2 regions of the Streptomyces sp. NPDC096048 genome follow, and region 2 is predicted to be linked to the other one. Evidence: riboswitches for the same ligand, from Rfam matches in the RefSeq annotation. Region 2 holds a riboswitch; the other holds the start of a gene.
What was found. Region 2 has a riboswitch for S-adenosylmethionine ahead of ACIQ6R_RS09925 (aminotransferase class V-fold PLP-dependent enzyme). Riboswitches for the same ligand answer to the same signal wherever they lie in the genome.

Region 1 (3,167 bases), on a different contig from region 2:
CGTCCAGGACACGGGCGGCGATCCCGGTGTGGTTCTTCTCCAGGTCGGCGATGACCTCACCGAGGTTCGCGCCGTCGGCGGCGACCTCGGCCTTGCCGCCGGTGTAGGTGCGCAGGATGGTCGGGATGCGAACGGTCACGCTCATGCGAGGCCAGCCTCTCGGAAGGAGTCCAGGTTCGGGCGGATGGTGGCGGTGAGGCCGGTGCCGGCCACCGCGTCGAGGGTCTTCAGACCGTCGCCGGTGTTGAGGACGACGGTGGTGAGGGACGGGTCCAGGAGGCCGGCCTCGATCAGCTTCTTCGTGACGCCGACCGTCACGCCGCCCGCCGTCTCCGCGAAGATGCCCTCCGTGCGGGCCAGCAGCTTGATCGCGTCCACGACCTGCTCGTCGTTCACGTCCTCCACGGCGCCACCGGTGCGGCGCGCGATGTCGAGGACGTAGGGGCCGTCGGCCGGGTTGCCGATCGCCAGGGACTTGGCGATGGTGTCCGGCTTCTGGGGGCGTACGACGTCGTGGCCGGCCTTGTACGCGGTGGACACCGGCGAGCAGCCCTCGGCCTGGGCGCCGAAGATCTTGTACGGCTTGTCCTCGACCAGACCGAGCTTGATCAGCTCCTGCAGACCCTTGTCGATCTTCGTGAGCTGGGAGCCGGAGGCGATCGGGACGACGAGCTGGTCGGGCAGCCGCCAGCCGAGCTGCTCGCAGATCTCGTACGCGAGGGTCTTGGAGCCCTCCGCGTAGTACGGCCGCAGGTTGACGTTGACGAAGCCCCAGCCCTCGCCGGCCGGGTCGCCGATCAGCTCGGAGCAGAAGCGGTTCACGTCGTCGTAGTTGCCCTGGATGCCGACCAGCTCACCGCCGTAGACGGCGGCCATGACGACCTTGCCCTGCTCCAGGTCGTGCGGGATGAACACGCAGGAGCGGAAGCCGGCGCGGGCGGCGGCGGCGCCGACGGCACCCGCGAGGTTGCCGGTGGAGGAGCAGGACAGGGTGGTGAAGCCGAAGGCGCGGGCGGCCTCGATGGCCTGCGCGACGACACGGTCCTTGAAGGAGTGCGTCGGGTTGCCGGAGTCGTCCTTGACGTACAGACCGCCGGTGACGCCCAGCTCGCGGGCCAGGTTGTCGGCCTTGACCAGCTTGGTCCAGCCCGGGTTGATGTTCGGCTTGTCCGCCACGTCGGCGGGGACGGGCAGCAGCGGGGCGTAACGCCAGATGTTCGCGGGGCCCGCTTCGATCCGCTCGCGGAGTTCCTCGGTGTCGTACGCCGAGAAGTCGTAGGCGATCTCCAGCGGGCCGAAACACTCCTCGCAGGCGAAGACCGGGCCGAGGGGCACGCGGTGGCCGCACTCGCGGCAGGTGAGCGCCGAGGCGGGACCGAGGTCGACCGGGGAGGCGGCGGAGGGGGTGGAAGCGGTGGTGTCGGTGGTGCTTTCGACAGTCTGCACAGCCATGTGAGGCGAGGCCCTTTCTCCTCATCTTCCTCACGACGCATCTCGCCGTGAGACGGATTTGGCACCTTCCCTAGCCGGGAGCCTCGCCACGTCCGCGTGACAAGAACCGACTGGAGGGTTGCCGGGGCTTCAACGGGCCGTATCCCTCTGCCCCTCTGGATGAGCGGTCTTCAGTTGTCGTTCGCGCGGCGACCCCGGCATGCGATGGTCACCCGCGTTGTTCAAGACTGTAACCGACGTCCATCACTGTTGAGATAGTCGTCCGAACCGCGAGATGGATCACAGAGGGAGCCGGAGACCGTGCTGGAAGAAGTCGAGCGCTGGCTGAGCGCACGCTCCTGGTCCGTGGCGGACCGGCCGATCCAGCAGCTCATGGCCGCCAAGCACGCGGGCGGGCAGTCGGTCAGCGTGGTGCTCCCCGCCCTCGACGAGGAGGCGACCGTCGGCGGCATCGTCTCGGTGATCCGGCGGGAACTGATGGAGCGGGTGCCGCTCGTGGACGAGCTGGTGGTCGTGGACTCCGGGTCCAGGGACCGGACGTCGGCGGTGGCCGCGGCGGCGGGCGCCCGGGTCGTGCACCGCGACGCGATCCTGCCCCGCGTCCCGGCCGTGCCGGGCAAGGGCGAGGTGCTGTGGCGCTCACTGCTGGTCACCGGCGGCGACATCGTCTGCTTCGTCGACGCGGACCTGCGCGAGTTCTCGGCCGACTTCGTGTCCGGGATCGTCGGCCCGCTGCTCACCGAGCCGGACGTGCACCTCGTGAAGGCCATGTACGACCGGCCCCTCGGCACCGCCCCCGGCCAGGGCGGCCGGGTCACGGAACTCATGGCCCGTCCGCTGCTCAACATGCACTGGCCGCGGCTGGCCGGTTTCGTCCAGCCGCTCGGCGGCGAGTACGCGGCCCGCCGCTCCCTCCTCGAACAGCTCCCCTTCCCCGTCGGCTACGGAGTCGAGCTGGGCATGCTGGTCGACGCCCTGCACCTGGTGGGCCTGGACGCCCTCGCCCAGGTCGACGTCGGCGTCCGCAGGCACCGGCACCAGGACGGCCAGGCGCTGGGCCGCATGTCCGCCGCGATCTACCGCACCGCCCAGCTCCGGCTGGCCCGCGGCCACCTGGTCCGGCCGTCCCTCATCCAGTTCGAGCGGGGCGCCGACGGTTTCGAGCCGCGCACGTACTCCGTGGACACCGAGGAACGGCCCCCGATGACGGAGATCCCGGAGTACGCGACCCGAAAGGCGGCGTGAGAGTCAGCCGGCCACACCGTCCGAGCACGTTTGAGGGTTTCGGGGCCGGGCTAGGTTGAGGCGTATGGCTTCAAGCTTCGGTGCTGCTCAGGTGGTGGTCGCCTCCAACAGGGGGCCGGTCTCGTACGAGGTGCGCAAGGACGGTTCGCTGCACGCCAAACGCGGCGGTGGCGGGCTGGTCTCCGGACTGTCGGCCATCGGGCCGGACGCGGGGGCGCTGTGGGTGTGCTCCGCGTTGAGCGACGGCGACCGCGAGGCGGTACGGCGCGGGGTCGGCGAGGACGGCGTACGGATGCTGGACGTACCGGCCGACGTGCACGCGGACGCGTACAACGGCATCGCCAACTCCGTGCTGTGGTTCGTGCACCACATGCTCTACCAGACGCCGCTGGAGCCGGTCTTCGACGCGGAGTTCCGGCGGCAGTGGGCCTCCTACGAGGCCTACAACCGGGCCTTCGCCGAGGCGCTGG
Region 2 (3,167 bases):
TCACCTGGTACATGGTGCTGCTGATCGGTGGCGGCAACGACCTGTGGGCCACGCACTTCCACCTGTCGATCAACGCGATCACCTGGTTCGTCCGCATCGGGTTCTTCGTCGCCCCGGTCGTCGCGTTCATCATCACCAAGCGGATCTGCCTCGGCCTCCAGCGCCGGGACAGGGACAAGGTGCTGCACGGCCGCGAGTCGGGCATCATCAAGCGCCTGCCGCACGGTGAGTTCATCGAGGTGCACGAGCCGCTCAGCCAGGAGCAGCTGCACACGCTCACGGCGCACGAGCAGTACAAGCCGGCCGAGATCGGCCCCGAGGTCGACGAGAACGGCGTCCGGCGCAAGGTGAAGCGCACGGAGAGGCTCCGCGCCAAGCTCAGCAAGGGGTACTACGGCGAGGAGTCGCAGATCCCGAAGCCGACCGTCGAGGAGTACAAGGAGGTCACGAGCGGCCACGGCCACCACTGACCCTCCGGCGTCGCCACACCACGGCGAAGGGCTCCGTCCGTTCCGCGGACGGGGCCCTTCGCCGTGCCCGGGGCTGGATAGGGTGGGACCACACTCCCTTTCCGCCATACACACGATTCAGGAGCGGCTCATGAGCGCTGTGACCCCCGCTGGAGGCGACACCGCGGCGGGCCGCTCCTGGCCCACCCTGCTGAACGGGCTGCTGGACGGCCAGGACCTCTCCGCGGACGACACCGCCTGGGCGCTGGACGTGATCATGCGCGGCGAGGCGACCGACGCGCAGATCGCCGGCTTCGCGGTGGCGCTCAGGTCGAAGGGCGAGACCGTCGAGGAGATCTCCGGGCTGGTCCGCACCATGTACGCCCACGCCAACGTGATCGAGGTGCCGGGGGAGACGGTCGACATCGTCGGCACCGGCGGCGACGGCGCCAAGACGGTCAACATCTCCACCATGTCGGCGATCGTCGTGGCCGGGACGGGCGCGAAGGTCGTCAAGCACGGCAACCGGGCCGCCTCCTCGGCGTCCGGGGCCTCCGACGTCCTGGAGAAGCTCGGGGTCAATCTGGAGCTGACGCCGAAGCGGGTGGCGGAGGTCGCCGAGGAAGCCGGCATCACCTTCTGCTTCGCCGTGAAGTTCCACCCGTCGCTGCGCCACGTGGCGGCGGCGCGCGGCCAGCTGGGTATCCGCACGGTGTTCAACTTCCTGGGTCCGCTGACCAACCCCGCCAAGGTGAAGTCCCAGGCGATCGGGGTCGCCCACGCCCGGATGGCGCCGATCATCGCCGGTGTCTTCGCCGAGCGCGGCCACTCGTCCCTGGTCTTCCGGGGTGACGACGGCCTCGACGAGCTGACCACGACGGCCACCTCCCGGGTGTGGGTCGTGCGGGACGGCCGGGTGACCGAGGAGACCTTCGACCCGCGGGACGTCGGCCTCGAACTCGTGCCGGTCCAGGCGCTGCGCGGCGCCGACGCCTCCTACAACGCCGACGTCGCCCGCCGCCTGCTGGCCGGCGAGACGGGCCCCGTGCGGGACGCGGTGCTGCTGAACTCGGCGGCGGCGCTGGTGGCGCTGGAGCCCGGCGACGGGCCGTTGACCGAGCAGATCCGGGCCGGGATGGACCGGGCCGCGGAGGCGGTCGACTCGGGCGCGGCCAGGCGCGTCCTGGAGCGCTGGGTGGCCGCGACGCACGCGTAGCCGCCCTCTCGTGTGACGTGCGTCCCGCGATCCGGACTCGGGTTGCGGGGCGCCGATCATTTCCCCTAGGTTTTTCGACAGGTCATGAGTGACAGTCATGAGGCCCCGGCCGACTGTCCGGCAACCCTCCGTCCGTGGCGGGGTGCCCCGGGTGAAGACCAGGCCGTGGACAGCAAGGTTCACGGCAAGCGCGGACCCCTCGCGAAACCAGGGGTCCTGGGTCGTCCGAGGAGTCTCCCGTGAACCGGCGAATGCGATAGGGCCGCAGAGCCCCGCCTCCGCACACCTCTTTCTTCTCTTTCACAGCGCGTTTCCTCGCGCTGGTCCTCACGGGAGTCCGCCATGTCCGTACCCACCGCTGTCGCCACCCCGCTGCCCGTCCTCGGCCGGGACGTCACCGTCCCCCTCGTCACCGGCGGAGAGGTCACCTACGCCGCGCTCGACTACGCCGCCAGCGCGCCCGCGCTCCAGCAGGTCTGGGACGACGTGGCGGCCTACGCCCCGTACTACGGCAGCGTGCACCGCGGGGCCGGGTACCTGTCGCAGCTGTCGACCGACCTGTTCGAGAACGCCCGGGAGACCGTCGCCGGGTTCCTCGGATGCCGGGAAGGGGACCAGGTCGTGTTCACCCGGTCCACCACCGACTCCCTCAACCTGCTCGCCGGCGCGCTGCCCGCCGGCTGTCGGGTCTTCGTCTTCGAGACCGAGCACCATGCCTCGCTGCTGCCCTGGCGGGACGCGGACGTGACCTACCTGGACGCCCCGCGCACCCCGGCGCAGGCCGTCGAGACCCTGGAGCGCGCCCTCGCCGCCCGTGAGCCCTACGGGCCCGCCCTGGTCTGCGTCACCGGTGCCTCCAACGTCACCGGCGAGCTGTGGCCGGTGCGTGAACTGGCCGCCGCCGCGCACGCGCACGGTGCCCGGATCGTGCTGGACGCCGCCCAGCTCGCCCCGCACCACCCCGTCTCCGTGGCCGACCTGGACGTCGACTGGGTCGCCTTCTCCGGGCACAAGCTGTACGCCCCCTTCGGCGCCGGCGTACTGGCCGGCCGGGCCGACTGGCTGCGCGAGGCGGAGCCGTACCTCGCCGGCGGCGGCGCCAGCCGCAGGGTCACCCGGCGCGCCGACGGCGGCGTGGACGTGGAGTGGCACGACAGCGCCGCGCGGCACGAGGCCGGGTCGCCCAACGTCATCGGCGCCTATGCCGTCGCCGCCGCCTGCAAGGCGCTCACGGAGGCCGGGTTCGACACGCTGGTCGCCCGCGAGGAGTACCTGATCGGCAAGGTGCGGGAGGGGCTCGCCGAGGTGCCCCAGGTGCGGATCCTCTCGCTCTTCGGCGACGACGCCCCCCGCGTCGGCGTGCTCTCCTTCGTCGTCGAGGGCTGGAACAGCTCCCACTTCGCCGCGGCCCTCTCCGCCGAGTACGGCATCGGGGTGCGCGACGGCCTGTTCTGCGCCCACCCGCTGGTGCGCACCCTGCTCGGCAGCGACCCGCAGGCGCA

Region 1: another riboswitch for S-adenosylmethionine. It lies ahead of thrC (threonine synthase); the one in region 2 lies ahead of ACIQ6R_RS09925 (aminotransferase class V-fold PLP-dependent enzyme).

What each region holds. Positions count from the first base shown of each region.
Region 1 covers NZ_JBIWGG010000006.1:435,699-438,865, forward strand. Annotated here, with positions in the region: gene ACIQ6R_RS19235 (MoaD/ThiS family protein) at 1-145, opposite strand, end outside; gene thrC (threonine synthase) at 142-1,452, opposite strand; SAM riboswitch class I at 1,471-1,618, opposite strand; gene ACIQ6R_RS19245 (glucosyl-3-phosphoglycerate synthase) at 1,753-2,697, shown strand; gene ACIQ6R_RS19250 (trehalose-6-phosphate synthase) at 2,762-3,167, shown strand, end outside.
Region 2 covers NZ_JBIWGG010000003.1:433,898-437,064, reverse strand. Annotated here, with positions in the region: gene ACIQ6R_RS09935 (cytochrome bc complex cytochrome b subunit) at 1-470, shown strand, start outside; gene trpD (anthranilate phosphoribosyltransferase) at 601-1,665, shown strand; SAM riboswitch class IV at 1,746-1,862, shown strand; gene ACIQ6R_RS09925 (aminotransferase class V-fold PLP-dependent enzyme) at 2,008-3,167, shown strand, end outside.